4 regions of the Eubacterium sp. AM05-23 genome follow, and region 4 is predicted to be linked to each of the others. Evidence: riboswitches for the same ligand, from Rfam matches in the RefSeq annotation. Region 4 holds a riboswitch; each other region holds the start of a gene.

Region 1 (4,320 bases), on a different contig from region 4:
AGGTGTGCTTAAACAGCTCTGTCTTAATGAGCTTTGCCTTCAGCTCCTCATCTAGACTGGCGTTTATGGTTTCATATCCTTTAATCTCAAAGGCTTCGCGGCACTTTGGACACTCGATGGTAATGGTTTTTGTTTTGGCCATGATACGGCCTCCTCTCTGTTTCCTGTCAAAAATTTTGTATACAAAAAGGGGCCTCTATCATAGAAATCCAATTCAAATAAACTGTACGCCACCAAAACAATTGCTGTTTTGATCGGTACAATATTTTTGATTATGAATATCTGTGATAGAAGCCCCAGAATAGCCGTAGAGCGTCTATATTTTCGATGAACAACCCTAGTGACGAGGATTAATTGCATCAAGACTGTAACAAACAGGTTTCCGACTCGTCTTTACCAGTGGTTTCCGGCAAGCATCACGATAGCGGCTCTGTACTAGGATTCACACCTACTTCCCTCAGGCGTCTTGAGAAACTCTCAAAACACCCTAGCTGCATATAACCAGAATGATTATCATGCGGCAATTCATTACAGTTGTTATTAAATTATGCAAACGAGTGGTTCTTTAAAGAATAGCTGCAATTGATACAATTTGTTGTCATCTCGTTTACAAGCCTTATTCTAGCATTATAATTTATTTTTTGCAACCTCTATTTTTGATTTTTTTTAAATACAGTTGCTAAAAGTACCATTTTCCGGTCTGTTTCAGCGTTTTTTATTTTTAAAGCTATCCGCTGAAGGGTCCGATTCGCAATTAAGGAACTATTATTTTTTTACCCTCATCTTATAATATCTGGGGCGGCATATTCCGATAAGCACCGAGAAAAACAAAGCTGTCTTTCATGCTGTTTTTTAACGTATCACTATCAACATCTCGGTTAAAGTAATAGGCCAGGGGGCCGAGGCCCACATGGGCGTTGGCGGCTATGTCTGTCATTGAGAATCTGGCTGGATATAGTGGACCTTATAATCATACTGCCTGCAGTAGCGGTCTATTTTGGAGCCCTCGTAGCAATGCACGGTCACATCGTTCCGGTTAAAGATCCACTCGCCCATTTCATCGGGATTGTGCCTTATCTCGACCTTCTTGAGATTGGGGCAGCCGTGAAACGCCCATTTTCCAATGGTCTTAACGTTTTTGGGCAGCTTTAAAGCTGTGAGCTTTTTGCATTTTAAAAAGCCGGATTCTTCAATGACTTCCAGGCTCTCAGGCAGCTCCAGCTGCTGAAAGCTGCAATTCACAAAGGCTTCTTTACCGATATATTTTAGATTTTGCGAAAACCGGATGGATTCCAGGCTTTTGCACATGTAAAAGGTTCTGAAGGGCAGTCTTTCGATGGTGTCTGGCAGCTCGATATGCGCCAGCTTATCACAGTTGTAAAAAGCATTCTCACCGATCCGGACAAGCCTGTCCGGCAGGGTGATGCTTTCCAGGCCGCGGCAGAATTTAAAGGTGCGGTCCTTGATGGACTGGACGCCCCCTGGTATTTCAAGCGACTGTATTCTGCGGCACTCCATAAAGGCGGCCTCTCCCAAAAGCTTCAGGCTTGAGGGCAGACTGACGGCGGAAAGCATGGTGCATCCCTCGAAGGCATGGCCGCATATCTCCTTCACGGATTCTGCGATTCTGACCTCCTTCAGCTTTGTCAAATTTTTAAACGCGTTTACGCCAATCCGTTCAAAGCCTTCCGGAACATTGACACGTTTGATATTTGCCTTTGGCAGATCTTTTTTTGAAAAAGCCTCGATACGTTTTGCGCACTCACTCATCTGTTTCCTCCAAAATTTCTTCTTCTGACTGGACTTTCAGCTACATTGCTCTTATCCTTGCGGCAGAAACCTCTCATAAGTTAAAGTAATAAAACTCCTAAAACGTTTCTTTTCTTTCTATATAATCGTTTTATTCTTTAAATGGCTATTTTGTTTCTTATATTTATTTTAACGCATTAATTATATACAAAAAGTTTTGAAAGTCAATTTCAGAACCTATTGTAGTTTATTTTTACGATTTTGTCAAATAAACAAAAAGCATTTAAGATTATCCATATTTTTTTCTTATACTCTTAACTTAAACGCTCAAAATACATATAGGGGGTATGTGTATAATTATTTCTGCTCTTTTTTAAAAAAATTCAACTTTTCTTATTGACATTATGGAACAAGGTGTTATAATTAAAAGCGTAGCCGGTACACCGGCACACTTTAATGGTTTCCATCACAAACGATGGTTAAAGCATAATTGGGTGTAAATCCCAAACGGTCCCGCCACTGTGAGACGCAAGTCGAGTCAGGATGCTGATCATTAAAACTGCAATACATTTGGTTACGAGGAGATAACTGAGTGTCAGGACGAAATTATAAGGTTTCAGGATTCGTTATTTCGTACTTTCACCGCTTATCCGTCTGGTAAGCGGTTTTTTTTCGCTCTGCTGCCCTGTTGATTGAATCGTAGCCCGGTAAAATTCATTTTTAGAGGAGGTAAAAATGACAAAGAATCAAAGAAGGTTTGTCACACTGCTGGGCGCGTGGGCGCTTGTATTCGGGATTGTACCCGCCGCAAACGCAATGCACATTATGGAGGGCTACCTTCCTGTGGGGTACTGCATTGCATGGGGTGTTATCTGTATCCCCTTTTTAGCTGCTGGCTTTTTCTCTATCAAGAAAACTTTAACCGGCAACAGAAGATCCATTACGCTTCTGGCCATGGCAGGCGCTTTCATTTTCGTTATTTCATCACTGAAGATCCCTTCTGTAACAGGCAGCTGCTCCCACATGACGGGTACAGGTCTTGGGGCCATCTTATTTGGACCAAGCGCTGTCAGTATTCTTGGCATCATTGTCTTATTATTTCAGGCCATTTTGTTAGCGCACGGCGGCTTAACCACCCTTGGCGCAAACACCTTTTCAATGGCCATTGCCGGTCCCTTTGTGTCTTTCGGCATCTACAAGCTCTGCCAGAAGCTGAAGGTTAACCGCAAGATTGGCGTTTTTCTCGCCGCTGCGCTTGGGGATTTGTTCACCTACTGTATTACCAGTTTCCAGCTGGCGATGGCTTACCCATCCGAACAGGGCGGTGTGGCCGCATCGGCTGTAAAATTCCTGGGCGTCTTTGCCCCGACTCAGCTGCCCCTGGCCATTATTGAAGGGATTTTAACGGTTATTATCGTTATCGCTTTAGAAACTTACGCAAGCCCGGAACTCAAATCCATCGGCTTTTTAGCATCGGAGGAAGTGTAAAATGAGTAAAAACAAAAAATTAGTGATCGTTCTCCTGGTGATTGTCGCTTTACTGGTTGTCGTACCGCTATTCGCCCTTCAGGGCGCTGAATTCGGCGGCTCTGACGATGCAGGCAGCACAATGATTGAGGAAATTCAGGGTGGCGAATATGAGCCCTGGTTTACGCCTGTGCTTGAAACGATGATTAACGGTGAGCTTCCTGGAGAAGTGGAATCTTTGATCTTCTGTCTCCAGACGGGTATCGGCGTCGGTATACTAGCCTTCTTTATGGGCCGTTTGGTTGAACGAAAAAAACTCGGCAAGGAAGAGGCCGAGCTGTAGATACAAAAACACGCTTACAAGGCGTGTTTTTGTTTTTCACTATATTATAAATAAGAAGGTTTTTTATATCGGCTTTGCCTTTTCTGCTGCTGTCTGTACTACTGCACCCACTACCGCACTTTCCCTGTAAAATCCTCTCGCATTCCGCGTTCCTTAAACATGATCCCAATGATAACAAACCAGACTGATCTTATCCAAAGCATTAAATTTCCGCAATCTGGCGCACACGGGCCAGTCCCTTCGATACCGATGGAACAGCCAGCAGAATCATTGTCAGCGCGCCTTCCGAAAAAATATAGACCGCGTTGTACACCATCGAGTAGGGCAGCGCGCCCCATCCTTCCCAGGCCATGGAACCGAAAAACAGCCAGCCGGAAAGCACCGCAAACACATAGCGGCCACAGATACCGGCCAGGTATCCCTTTATGAGCCCATGCTTTGACTGGGTGAAAAAGCCCGACAGGCCCAACGCGCCAAAGGCAAGTATATAGTCAACCAGCACCTGAAGGGGATACAAAATATAAGGGTCTATTACCATTTGCAGAATGCCATAGGCGATTGCCGCCAAAATCCCAGTCTTTGGACCATACCAATAGCCCGTCAAAGTAATAAAAAGCATACTGAACAGTGTCACAGAGCCGCCAGTAGGCAAATGGAAAATCTTAATATTCGATGTCACTACCGCCAGCGCAATGGCCGCAGCGCAAAAGGTCAGATGCCTTGTGCTGATCTGGCGGTGTTCATTTTTCCCGGCAACAAGC
Region 2 (4,320 bases), on a different contig from region 4:
AGGCGCTCCTCTTTTCCTTCTTTGTGGTTTTCCTGATCGTGTCCAAATCCCTGAATGATTTCTTCAAGCCGTTCCACAGACTTTTTCTTCCGTTTTTCCATAGGACCCCGTCTGAAAACAGCGACCGGCACATTATAAGGATTATCCGCTTCTGATACCAGCGTCTCAAAATCGGTCTGTATAAGAATATCTGGACAGGAAACATAGAGCACCACCCCCTTTGTCCCTCTGGTCGTAACAAGCTCCTCGAGCATACCGCGGACTCTGTGCGCGCAGCTGCCAAGTGTATACTCTAGCCTGGAGACTGGACAGAGTCTCAGGCGGCTGAGGGCTTCTTTCTCCATTGCCCTGAAATAAAGAATTCGGAGACAGGCCGGCGGCCCCACTGCCAGAACGCGCACACCTTCAGTTTGGAAAAGAAGTCTGGACAGCGCTTCATCTCCCATTCCTGGCTGTGCTTTCTCAACCGTTGCTGTGCTCATGATGGTTCTCCTTCTCAAACTGATAGAGTATTTCACCCAGACTGTCCATCTCTGCATCAGAAAGGGGTTTCGGGAGTGTCCCGGCCTCCTGACGGGCTATGGCTCTGGCCAGTGCCATAAAACTTTTTTGCAGTGCTTCACCTTCGTCCTGCTCAAAAACAGTTGTCTTCTGATAGTCGGCAAGCCGAAGCGTATCACTTTGGCTGACAGAGGCCGCAATCAGGCTGCCTGTCAGCTCACCAAAGCGCTCGACAGCCCGATGGTCTGTACCAGGCCTGGCCCGGTTATGGATCAGTCCGCCAAGCAGGGGCTGTGCCCGGGCAGAATACCGCACAATGCTCATCATGATATTATTGGCGGCGTAAAGCGACATCAGCTCAGAGGAGGTGACAATATACACCTGATCCACACACTTTTTTCTCATAGGCATTGAAAATCCACCGCAGACCACATCGCCTAAAACATCATAGAGGATTAAATCCCAGCTCTCTTCAAATATTCCCAGCTTTTCAAGGGTCTCCATGGTAGTAGAGATCCCCATTCCCGCACAGCCAATGCCTGCCTCCGGTCCTCCAGCCTCTACACATGCCACCCCCGTCTCTCCCATAAACAGGATATCCTGTACCGTCACCTGTTCTCCTTTTTCATTCAGCTTTTGAATGACTGTGGGAATCCGCTTTCTCATCAGGCACCGGGTTGAATCCGACTTAGGATCACAGCCGATGTGAAGCACCCTTTTCCCCATTTTTGCGAAAGCGGCGGAAACATTGGCCGCAATGGTCGACTTTCCAATACCGCCCTTTCCATAAAACGCGATTCTCTTACTGCTCTTTTCCATAATTTCTCCCATAAAAAAAAACTCTTCTGACCGATTCATCAGAAGAGTTCCTCAACATAAGCAACACCCTCTCCTAATGATCCGTTAGGTTAGGTATAGACAAGAAATGTTGAAATATCCTGACTTGGGTTCATTGCCAGCTGTAACAACTTCCCAGAGAATGCTCTCCAGTGTTGATAAAACTTACAGCGGCTCCCCCTTACAGTGGCGGCACCGTACCGGATTCTCACCGGTTTTCATGCAACAAGTCTTCTATGTAATTTTGCTATATTATATCACGATATCTGATAATTCACAACCACTGCAATTAACTCAATTTTTGATTGCCAGCTATCGAATTTTTTGATAGTATAATTAAAACAAAAGAAAGGAATAGTATAAATATGATCTCTATGCAAAACATGAAATACATTGTCGAGATCGCAAAGCACCACTCGATCTCCGCTGCCGCCAAGTCTCTTTTTGTCTCACAGTCAACGCTTTCAACAGCGGTGCGTGAGGTGGAGCAGCAGCTTGGCATCTCAATTTTCAGACGAAATAACCGTGGCATTGAGGTCACCTTTGAGGGACAAGACTTTCTAAACCACGCCAAGGATATTGTGGAGCAGAGCGAATATCTTGAAAGGCGGTACAAGCACCGAAAAACCCTGCCCATGCGTTTTTCTGTTTCCACTCAACGCCTTCCCTTCTCGGTCATGTCCTTCATACAGATTGTCGAGGACCTTGAACTCAGGCATTATGACATCGCCATCCGCGAGTGCCCAACCCATGAGGTCATACACGATGTGGCGTCCAGGCGCAGTGAGCTTGGTATTTTATGTATTAACGAGCACTATCTCAACACCATGCAGAAGCTCCTTGATTCCAGTAATTTAACCTTCTGTGAGCTGGGGCAGCTCACCATTTATGTTTTCCTGCGGAAAAAGCACCCCCTGAGCGGAAACACCTCCCTGACGCTGGATATGCTCAGAGAATACCCCTTCGTAACCTATGACCAGGGCGAGGACAACATGCTGCATTTTTCTGAGGAAATCTTGTTTAATGAAATCTGGGATAAAAACATTCACGTCATTGACCGATGCTCCAAAATCGCCCTTGTCCGCGGCACAAACTGCTTCAGCATCGGCCCTGACCTGACCAACAGCGATGCTGACCGTATGCATTCCAACATGAGTGAAGTAAGGGCTGTCCGTCTTTTAGACAACGACCAGCGGCTCCACGCCGGATATATTCTCAGAAACGAGCACAGCTTAAGCGCCATCGGCGAGAAATATATTAAGGTCCTGACCGAAAAGATAAAATCCTTTGAAAAATGGGACTGAGAAAGTAAAAAAAGCCGTATTCACAATGATACGGCTTTTGTAACATTTTTTGACCCGGCGTTGTTTTTATGAAACACGACGGGCAATTACGGCTAAACGGCCATCGTTCAGTCCGACATTAAAGATACAGGTGGACAGTGTAAGGATCTCATCACCTGGCTGTACATTTACATCGGTCGCGACAATGCTCTGGTTTTTTATGTTTTGGTAATAGGCCAGAAAACTTTCATCGTCGGCAAATTCCAGCTGTCTGTAATCATAGTCCTGCTCAACCACCAGCACGGCAAAGATCTCCCAAACGCCGTCACCGCCCAGTTCTAGCGGTCTTCTGTAAACAATTTTATTGTGCTCTGTAATAAAATTTGGGTCTTTATAGTAATAAAGCAAATCGTCAAACATGACATGCACGCCGCTGCGCATGGTGCTATGCCCATAAATCAGCGAATTCTGGCTTCTGGGCTGCCACTTGTAATTCATATCTAAAAAGGGAACGCCTCTTTCATCCGACTCGCCGTTGAATGAGGTATACAAATATTTATCATTATCGGTTGTCTGTACTACAGGGGTATCGATATTTGTCCCTTCAATACTCAGCCAGCCAACGGTTTCCGGGTTTACCTCACGCAATGCCGCCCAGTCGATGCTGTTATCCTCGCGGTTTATGACCTGCATTTTAAGAATCGGTGTGTTGTTTGGAAAGAACTCTTTATAAAGCATCCACCCTGCCGCCCCTAAAAGGGCGAGAATGATCAAAATGATGACAATGTCACCAACGACACGCACAGCGCTTCTTTTTTTCTTCACTTTCTTTTTTGTCATATTTATGTTTTATATCCTTCGGGCCTGCTGTCCTTGCGCATTTGTATTTTAGTCAACTCGATTTTATAAAACCCAAAGGCTTCATACCTCCTTTTATGGTTATTCATTATATCAAATCTTTCTAAATTGATAAAGACTTAAATGATAACAAAAAGGATTTTGTGCTTGTCTTAAAAAAGAATAAAGCTGAAATACGTCAGGGTTTCCGGGCCATGGGTATAACGCAGGCCAGTTTTGATCACAATATCCATTACAATAATCCCATACCCCTCCACTGAGGGAAAGAGCTTATCTGGATACCGGCAAGGCTCGTGTGGGTAGGTGCACGCGTCACAGACCAGACACCCTTCTGTCGACAATACGAGACTGTTCGGCCGATGTGTCCGAAACTGCTGAGCTACTCTGGCCGTGACTGCCTCGTGTCTGATACGGGCATCCTGCCAGCCCCTTGCGTTATAGCGCCCTTTCAAATCCGCGACGGTAGAAAAAATCAGCACATTTTTATAGGAGAGACATTTCAGCACACAGCTTTCATAGCTTCCCACAGCCGGAGGGCACGCCCATGTCGCGTCAAATTGTCCGCAGCTGTTGTGTTGACACAAAGTCCGCGTCTGGTCTGAAAAAAGCAGCTGATCGGTCGTTGAAAAAGCGCATTCATTCACACCCATTTCCTGCGGTGATGGGTGCATAAACACACTCGGATGATTCATGATTTTTTCATTCGTATTAAATGCTGTTCTCAAATTATCCATTGTTACCTCAAATCTAAAACGGCTTTACACACTGATGCGATTCTCTGCCGTAGCACAATCCCCAGTCTCCGGCGTCTCTTTGCAGTGAGCACTGCAGAAATGACAGA
Region 3 (4,320 bases), on a different contig from region 4:
AAAAAGTTCAAAAAAAGTGGTTGCAAAAAATAAATAATAATGCTAGAATAAGACTTGTAAACGAGATGACAACAAATTGTATCAACCAAAGCGTTTCATCAAAGCTTGAATTTGATGAATTTCCCTTTAACTTTAAAAGATGCTCTCTGAGTATCTTTTTTATTTTTTGTTTTTGTGAATAAAATGCAACACCCTTTTGATCAACTGCTTTTAATTATCACTTTTTAATCTTCTTATTCTAGTGGTTTAAGTATATAGCAGAAATATTTATTTGAGTAGCTAAAAATACAAAAGTAAGATTTTTTTGAAAAAAGTAGGCTTTTCCTTAATTAGATGTACTGGCTCAAATAGTCGGCATATTTCTTTTTAAAGGCTTTCGCTCTTTTCTGGGCCAGAGGGATATTTGTTTTTGAGGTTAGGAATATTTTATTGCCTTTAATGTTTTTAATTTTGGTCAAATTGACGAGATAGCTCCGGTGGCAGATTTCGAGTCCCAGATTTTGATAACGCTCATAAACCTGCTTGATGCTCTCATCAATGGTAAAGACCTCCTGGTCTGTCACCACAAAATTGATCCGGTCATCGGACTTTATATAAAATACCTGATCGTTTTGAAGCATTTTTATGCCGTCCACTGTTTTAAACAGCATGTTTGGCTGTCTGAGGTTATACGGGGCATCTTGCCTGTAATCAAAAAAGGCGGTCAATTCTTTGTGAAGCTTACTGTATGTTACTGGTTTTTCGATGTATCCAAAGGGACGTGTTACGGCAAACGCTCTCAGACAGCCATTGTAATAATCGGCGTCAACCAGATAGATGATTTCTGTTGTTTTGTCGTTCTCCCTGAATTTTTCCATTATTTTTGCTTCTTTTTTCCGGTTTTTTTCAATGTCGAAAAAGATAATGTCATAGCTACCGGAAGTGCTCTCTGTTATCTGTCTTTTATCCTGATACCAAAAGCTCAGATAGGTTTTATCCATTGCTTCCAGACATTGTCTGGCTATTTGCCCGAGCTCCTGCAGTATTTTAGAATCTCTTTCGTAAAATGCAATTCGAATCACGCCTCTCATCCTTTTTAAAATATATTTTTGCTGCTTATTCTTTTAACCATCAGATTACAGCCATATAAAAAAGAACCCTATCCATAAAACTTAAACTTTTAAGAAGTTTCATAGCAACATAAGGTTCCTATTCTCATTGCTCTGACAATGCCCTGTTTGGCAGCTGATTCTATTTTATAAAACTTTCGGCAGTATTTCCCGGTATTCCTCAAGAAAGACAAATCCATCCTTCATGGTATTTTTCAGGGTGTCGTTGCTGATATCAAGAAGCCGGAACATGTGGTAAACAATTGCTTTCACCAGCTTTTTGGATTTGAAGGGCAGCTCCCGCTCGTAATAACGGATAAAAATTTCTTTTTGAGCGCCGTAAAACGCCAGAGTGTAAACTTCCATATCCTCTTCGGTATAGCTTTTATTAAAGTATTCCAACACGGAACGGTTAAACAGCTTTAAAACCATCATCCGTTTCTTTTTATTACAGTCACGCCGTGTAATTTCATAATAAAATTTCATAACATGCGGGTCCTCCACAATGCCAGCATAAAAGAGGATCATCGCGGTACAATATTTGACATACTGCATCTTTGCTTTTTCTGAGTTTTCTCCGACAAAGTCATACAGCTGCATGAAGTAGGTGTTAATGATCTCATCGACAATGTCTTCTTTCTTGTTAAAATAGTAGGTGAGGGTTCCAAGGCCTACCTCTGAGTTATTTGCAATGTCTACCATGCCTGTATTGTTATAACCCTGGGTGTAAAACAACTCTTTTGCCTGGCTCATGATATTCTTCTGCGTCTGTATCCCTTTTTTAGTCCGCTCTTTTTTTCTTTGCGGTACTTCACATTCGAGTTTTAACTCCATATTTGTCAACTCCTTTTTTCTTGCGCTGCTACCAAAAAAAACCTTCTCTGATTCAGAGAAGGAAAAACAAAGCATTAAATACTTTTTATTTGTCTTATCACTCTAAATCGGAGCTTTAAGAACTTATCACTGTGCTGGTCTTCTGGCTTTACAATATCATCCTTGTCCCCTTCCCGCTATGCTGGCAGTGGTTACTGGACAGGCTTTTTGTATTACAGCTGCGATTACAGCAAGGGCATCTCACCCTTTTCCCATAACACAGGATAGATTCTATATTTAATTGTTTTCATCATAGCTTTTTTGATGGTTTTTGTCAAGATTTACCAGGAATTTCTACTGAATATAATTGACCTTATAATCGTATATCTTGCAATAGCGGTCTATCCTAGATCCCTCATAGCAATGCACCGTCACGTCGTTCCGGTTAAAGAGCCACTCGCCCACTTCTTCGGGATCGTGTTTTATCTCGACATCCTTTAAATTGGGACATCCGTGAAAGGCCCATTTACCAATAACTTTTACTGTTTCTGGTATCTTGAGGGCTGTCAGCTTTTTACATTTTAGAAATCCGGATTCGTCGATCACCTCCAAACCCACTGGCAGATCAAGCTGCTGAAAGCTGCAGTTTACAAAGGCTTCCTTGCCGATATATTTTAAGTTTTCTGAAAATCGGATGGATTCTAAGCTTTTACACATGTAGAAGGTCCTGAAGGGTAGCTTTTCGATGGCAGTGGGAATCTCAATATGTGTGAGTTTATCGCAGTTGTAAAAGGCGTTTTCTCCAATTTTGGTAAGTTGTTTTGGCAGTTCTATCCTTTCCAGCCCACGGCAAAATTTGAAGGTGCGGTCTTTTATGGCCTTTACTCCCTCTGGAATCACAAGAGCCTGTATTCTTCGGCATTCCATAAAAGCGGCTTCTCCCAAAAGCTTGAGGCCGGAAGGCAGGTTGATGGACGAAAGCATGGTGCATCCTTCAAAGGCATGACCGCATATTTCCTTAACAGAACCGGCTACTTTAACTCTTTGCAACTTGGTCAGATTTTTAAACGCATTGACGCTGATCCGCTCAACACCTTCAGGAATGTCAGCGTACTTCACTGTTGCCTTTGGCAGATTCTTTTTTGAAAAGGCCTCTATCCTTTTTGCACTCTCACTCATTTTTACCTCCAAAATTCTCCATTTAAAATAAGTTCATTTATCGTACGAAAAACGCCGCTATATAACTATAACTAATTGCACCTTCATTAAAATGATTTTATTTCAATTTTATAGATATCATGCTTTTTCTATACCTATAGTTTCTATATTTATTCAAATGCATTTTTTATACTTTTGAAGCTATAAAATCCAACAACAGAACCTATTGTAGTCCATTTTTACGATTTTGTCAAATAATCAAAAAGCTTTTAAGGATATTCATATTTTTTACCTTATATTTATCGCAGCGCACAGGTAATATACATATAGGGGGCATGTGTATATCTATATCTAATATTTTTTCTAAAAATTCAACTTTACGCTATTGACATTACAAAAAAGGGTGCTATAATTAGAAATGTAGTCGGTTCTCCGGCACATTTTTAATGATTTCCATCATAATCGATGGTTTAAGCAGAATTGGGTGAAAATCCCAAACGGTCCCGCCACTGTAAGACGTATGTCAAGTCAGGATGCTGATCATTAAAACTGTATTACATTTGGTTACGAGGAGATAACTAAGTGTTTGGACGAAATCACAGGATTTTATTTTATTTCGTACTTTCACCGCTTATCTGCCCGGTAAGCGGTTTTTTTATACTTTTTTAGTTTATTGAATCACAGCCAATGTAAAAATTCATTTATCGAGGAGGTAAAAATGACAAAGAATCAAAGAAGGTTTGTCACACTGCTTGGCGCCTGGGCGCTTGTATTTGGGATTGTACCCGCCGCAAACGCAATGCACATTATGGAAGGTTATCTTCCTGTGGGGTACTGCATTGCCTGGGGAGTTATCTGTCTGCCCTTTTTAGCTGCTGGTTTTTTCTCGATCAAAAAAACCCTGACGGGCAACAGAAGATCCATTACACTTCTGGCCATGGCCGGCGCATTCATTTTCGTTATTTCTTCACTGAAGATTCCATCTGTAACGGGCAGCTGTTCACACATGACAGGTACGGGGCTTGGCGCGATTTTATTTGAACCAAGTGCGGTTAGTATTTTAGGCATTATTGTATTATTATTCCAGGCCATTCTGCTGGCTCACGGTGGTTTGACTACCCTTGGCGCTAACACTTTTTCAATGGCAATTGCCGGTCCGTTTGTATCTTTTGGAATTTATAAGCTCTGTCAGAAGATCAAGGTTAACCGCAAGGTCGGCATTTTCCTGGCCGCTGCTCTTGGGGATTTATTTACCTACTGT
Region 4 (4,320 bases):
GATGGTCTTAATAAAGGCGTCGGTATCCTGGCTGGGGTCGGCCGCATCGGCCATGCCACAGACAAAAGAGCCAAAAAGCGGGGCAGCGGAGCCGCCGCTGATATCCTCAAGGGTATCGTTCAGGGCTTCCAGTGCTTCTTTCAGGTCGGTTTCTTCGTTCCAGGCGTCCACTTCGGTCACCAGCGCTTTGGCGATCTTTTCCATGGTGGTTCCGTGGTCGCCATCACCCAGCTCGCAATCCAGCCTGGTTAAGTTTTCGACGTTGCTTATAATTTTATTAGCAGATGTCAATAACATGTTTTTGATTTTTAAGGTTTCTACTGACATACTCTCACCTCCGGTATCGGTTTCAACTTGTTTATAGAATATCACCGGAATTAACATTTGTCAAACAAAAAAACGTAAAATAATTTAAAATCCTTGAAAAAATTCATAAAAATATGAAAAATAAGCAATAAACTGACAAATGTAAAGTATTTTGCATTTTGAATCTTAAAGATAGTGGATTGACATTTGTCAAAAAATAGAGTATATTTAGAAAAAAGCTGTTGACATTTGTAAAGGAGATCATCATGAAAGAAAAGGAGCTGATCCGTCTTATTAGCGCGGCGCAGATGTATTATGAAGAGAACATGACTCAGGCAGAGATTGCAAAGTCGATGGGTATCTCGCGGCCTTCGGTCAGCAATCTGCTGAACAAAGCCCGCAAAGAAGGTATTGTTAAAATTGAGATCAAATCTTTTGACAGCACCAGCATTGGAAAAAGCCGGGAACTGTGTAACCGGTTTGGCTTAAAGAGCTGTCAGGTGGTCAGCTGCACAGAGGATAAGAACGAAACCCAGGAGCGTCTTTATGAAGCCGCTGTGGATTTTCTTTTGGAAATCCTGCCTAAAACCCGAATCCTTGGCCTTGGCTGGGGTTATAATATCAGCCGTGTCATTGATATTTTAGCGGGCAGGGAGCTTGCTGGGCAGTACAGCGGGAAAGTCTGTCCGCTGATCGGGACGGCCACAGTGCCGCACAAGGGCTACCATCCCAATGAGCTGGCTACGGATTTTGCCCGAAAAACGGGATTTGAGGCGGATTTTTTGATCTCGCCGGCCTTTCCTACGACCAAGCAGGAACGGGATTTATTTGTGACGACAGATAATTATAACAGTATTCTGGCCCTGTGGAAAAAGACAGACACCGCACTGGTGACCCTTGGCGGCTACCCCTGTGTGCCGGACCACGCCACTGCCCTGCGCTTTGGGCGGCGGCTGATCACGGAGCGGGCGACCTCCAATATTCTGTCTTACTTTTTTAACTGGAAGGGACAGCAGATAAAAGGTGAGGATGATTTTGCCATACAGATTCCGCTGGGGCCGCTTTCTAAAATTAAGAATTTTATTGGCATTGTGCCTGTGGAGGCTAATGTAGGATCGGCCATCGGCTGCCTGAACACCGGGTTCGCGCGCCACCTTATCATTGATGAGGTGACGGCTGAGAAGATTTTAAAAACGGACGTATAGCAGATCGCTGCCAAAACGCTCCTCGGCGTGGTCGGGGCTGTGTCTCAGTATAAAAGAAGTCAGCTCCCGGCCGCCGATTCGGCGGGTGTCCCGGATGCCGTCATAGGCGGCAGTGAGCGCCTGGAGCTCTTCGGTATACTGGGGAAGGGGCTGGCAGGGCTGCTCGGTTTTAATGGACAGGGAGATAACGCCCGCGTTAAAAAGGTTGATGGTGAAGTCTACGCTTTTTTCTCCGGCGGAAAAGGCGCTTTCCAGCAGCAGCTCTGTCATCCTGCAGATGTCCCGTTCTCTCACAAAGGAGGACATGGGGTAGAAAACCACAGGGTTAAAGTCAATCCCTTTTTCCTGGGCGATGGCCTGAAAAAGGGAGAGGACGCCGTCCAGGGCGCAGTAGGCTGTGGCGGCCTTTTTTTTGAGGACGCTGTATTTTTCTTTGAGCGCATGAAGATCGGAAACAGCGACGGCCGGGGGCAGGGGCTCGGCCGTGGAGATGGGCGAAATAGTCAGGTTCATGGCGGTTCTCCTTTCTGAATCGGGCTAAAACAGCACAAAGCTGAAATAGGTAACGGTTTCGGGGCCATTATTATAGGAAAGGCCGGTTTTGCTGGCCAGATCCATGACCACGATGCCATAGCCTTCCACGGATGGAAAAATCTGGTCTGGGTAACGGCAGGGGGCGTCGGGGTAGGTGCACTGGTCGCAGAGGATACAGCCCTCTGTGGAGAGCACCAGAGCGCCAGGATAATGGGCTCTGAAAAGACGGGCAGACTTGGCCGTAGCGGCCTCGTGAAATATGCGGGCCCGGTTCCAGCCTCTAAAGTCATACTGGCCTTTTAAATCGGTAACGGTTGAGAGCAGACAGACGTTTTCGTAGGAGCGGCATTTGGCGACACAGCTGTTGTAGCTGCCTACCGCGGGCGGGCAGGCCCAGGTAGCGCCGTAATGGCCGCATTGGTTTCCCTCGCATAAAAGCCTTGTGCCCATGGAAAACAGCAGGTCGCTGGTTTTGGCAAAGGCATATTCATGAATGCCGAACAGTCTGCGTTTATCTTCAAGCTGCCGCTTAATGGTCATCAGGCTTTTAATAACGGTGTCACCTTTAAACTCTTTGGCAGGCTCTGCCTGTTTTTTTATTTCAATCAATGGAAAGACCTCACCTTCATTTAGTACAATAAAAAAGCCTTCTCCGGCTAGAGAAGGCAAAAAATACGAAATTGATTAAGGAACGTATCTCTTAAATAACTCTAAATCGGAGCGTTTTAAGAAAACATTATGCCGGTCTTCTGGCTCTACAATGGCATTCCCCTTCCCTTCCCATCCGGCGGACAGTGGCACATAAGGGGACATATTGCATTACAGCTGCGATTACAGCAAAGGATTTTCACCTTTTTCCCATTTACATAATGTTTACAATATTAAGTTGTCTTTATCATATCCCTTTGATTTTCTTTTGTCAAGGTTTATTGGGCCCTGACAGGGGGTTTTTCGTAAATTTATTTTTTTACAACAAGATTTTCCCCTTTGTTTTAATCTTAAATGTAAAGAAAAAAATACTGAAAAGCCGGTAAAGGGGCGAGAACCGCCTTAATTAAACCAAAAACACGTATATTTTAATGAATTTTTCATAAAATATTAAGTAATTTCGGTTAAGGTATTGGCAAGGGCCAAAGGATATGTTAAAATATATCTAAATTGTAAATAACTTTACAATTTGGTCAAAATTATATATAGGAGGGTGGTGATTAGGCATTAGCAACGAAAGCCATCGCTCAAGTGGCAAGCTCCAAATGTTTTTTAAGAAGCTTGCGCATTACGCCAAGCACTTGAGCAAAAGAGAAAAAGTCGTATTCACAGGTTTCTGTGTAGCGCTTCTTCTCGGATTCTTTTCTTCAACCTGTCTTGGTTACAAGGTAATGGTTGACGGAGAGGTTTTAGGCTATACAAAGGATGCGGCTGTGTTTACACAGAGTCTGGATCAGGTAGAGCAGGATATGCGATCGAAAACGTCGATCGAAACAGCATATGTCTACAATGATATACAGATTAAAAAGAGCATCACATTTAATAAACCAATGTTGTCAGAGGAAGAATTTACTGATGCATTGAACGCGCAGAACCTTTGGGTCGGCGTTCATGGTGTAGAATTAAAGGTTGACGGACAGGAAGTTGGAAACCTGGCTTCATCTGATCAGGTACAGGCCGGTATTGCAGGTGCAATTAATAAGATCGGTAACGTACAGGGTACAGATAAGCTGGTAAAATGCGACATCCAGAGCGACGTTGTAGAAACGCCTAAGAATTTTCCGCTCGAGGACTTAAACAGTCCGGACGAGTGCGCTAATCTTTTAGCAACAGGTAATACTAATCCGAGTAAGAGTGAAGAGAGTACGAACGCTCCAATCCAGGTAGCAAGCCGTGGTGGAGCCGATGTGGCAAGAGACCAAAGCAATGAGCCAGCCCAAGAGGAAGCTTTAGCAGCTGAAGGTACCGTTGAAAATAATAGTAATGAGAATGTAGAAAACCAGAATAATGAGACTGAGACAAGCTCCAGTATCTTAAAAATTAATCTGACTAAAACATCAACTAAAAAAGAAGACATACCTTTCCAGACCGTTGAGCAGGAAGATCCAAATGTATATGTTGATCAAACTGTAGTTACACAGCAAGGTGTGAACGGACAACTTGATAAGGAAGTCGAAACCGTCTATGAAGACGGTAAGGTTGTGAGTGAAACAACCTTATCCGAAACAGTTGCGAAAGAGCCGGTGGCTCAGATTGTTTCAAAGGGAACGAAGCAGTACCCGACCAT

The links. Region 4 has a riboswitch for cobalamin ahead of DW091_RS17860 (DUF2284 domain-containing protein). Riboswitches for the same ligand answer to the same signal wherever they lie in the genome.
Region 1: linked by a shared signal. The riboswitch ahead of DW091_RS02090 (energy-coupling factor ABC transporter permease) and the one ahead of DW091_RS17860 (DUF2284 domain-containing protein) in region 4 are both predicted to bind cobalamin.
Region 2: linked by a shared signal. The riboswitch ahead of DW091_RS17245 (nitrogenase iron protein NifH) and the one ahead of DW091_RS17860 (DUF2284 domain-containing protein) in region 4 are both predicted to bind cobalamin.
Region 3: linked by a shared signal. The riboswitch ahead of DW091_RS19530 (TetR/AcrR family transcriptional regulator) and the one ahead of DW091_RS17860 (DUF2284 domain-containing protein) in region 4 are both predicted to bind cobalamin.

Annotation. Positions count from the first base shown of each region.
Region 1 covers NZ_QUDF01000001.1:459,043-463,362, reverse strand. Annotated here, with positions in the region: gene DW091_RS02100 (CpXC domain-containing protein) at 1-142, opposite strand, end outside; gene DW091_RS19980 (hypothetical protein) at 785-937, opposite strand; gene DW091_RS02095 (leucine-rich repeat domain-containing protein) at 934-1,770, opposite strand; cobalamin riboswitch at 2,190-2,319, shown strand; gene DW091_RS02090 (energy-coupling factor ABC transporter permease) at 2,485-3,237, shown strand; gene DW091_RS02085 (energy-coupling factor ABC transporter substrate-binding protein) at 3,239-3,559, shown strand; gene DW091_RS02080 (energy-coupled thiamine transporter ThiT) at 3,762-4,320, opposite strand, start outside.
Region 2 covers NZ_QUDF01000015.1:19,686-24,005, reverse strand. Annotated here, with positions in the region: gene DW091_RS17250 (nitrogenase component 1) at 1-482, opposite strand, end outside; gene DW091_RS17245 (nitrogenase iron protein NifH) at 463-1,320, opposite strand; cobalamin riboswitch at 1,414-1,591, opposite strand; gene DW091_RS17240 (LysR family transcriptional regulator) at 1,713-2,642, shown strand; gene DW091_RS17235 (class B sortase) at 2,709-3,461, opposite strand; gene DW091_RS17230 (DUF2284 domain-containing protein) at 3,632-4,213, opposite strand; gene DW091_RS17225 (DUF2115 family protein) at 4,238-4,320, opposite strand, start outside.
Region 3 covers NZ_QUDF01000022.1:40,695-45,014, forward strand. Annotated here, with positions in the region: gene DW091_RS19525 (LytTR family DNA-binding domain-containing protein) at 330-1,061, opposite strand; gene DW091_RS19530 (TetR/AcrR family transcriptional regulator) at 1,236-1,922, opposite strand; cobalamin riboswitch at 2,037-2,199, opposite strand; gene DW091_RS19535 (leucine-rich repeat domain-containing protein) at 2,256-3,080, opposite strand; cobalamin riboswitch at 3,490-3,619, shown strand; gene DW091_RS19540 (energy-coupling factor ABC transporter permease) at 3,778-4,320, shown strand, end outside.
Region 4 covers NZ_QUDF01000016.1:14,528-18,847, forward strand. Annotated here, with positions in the region: gene DW091_RS17845 (dihydroxyacetone kinase subunit L) at 1-327, opposite strand, end outside; gene DW091_RS17850 (sugar-binding domain-containing protein) at 573-1,511, shown strand; gene DW091_RS17855 (hypothetical protein) at 1,494-2,024, opposite strand; gene DW091_RS17860 (DUF2284 domain-containing protein) at 2,049-2,654, opposite strand; cobalamin riboswitch at 2,767-2,941, opposite strand; gene DW091_RS17865 (peptidoglycan DD-metalloendopeptidase family protein) at 3,335-4,320, shown strand, end outside.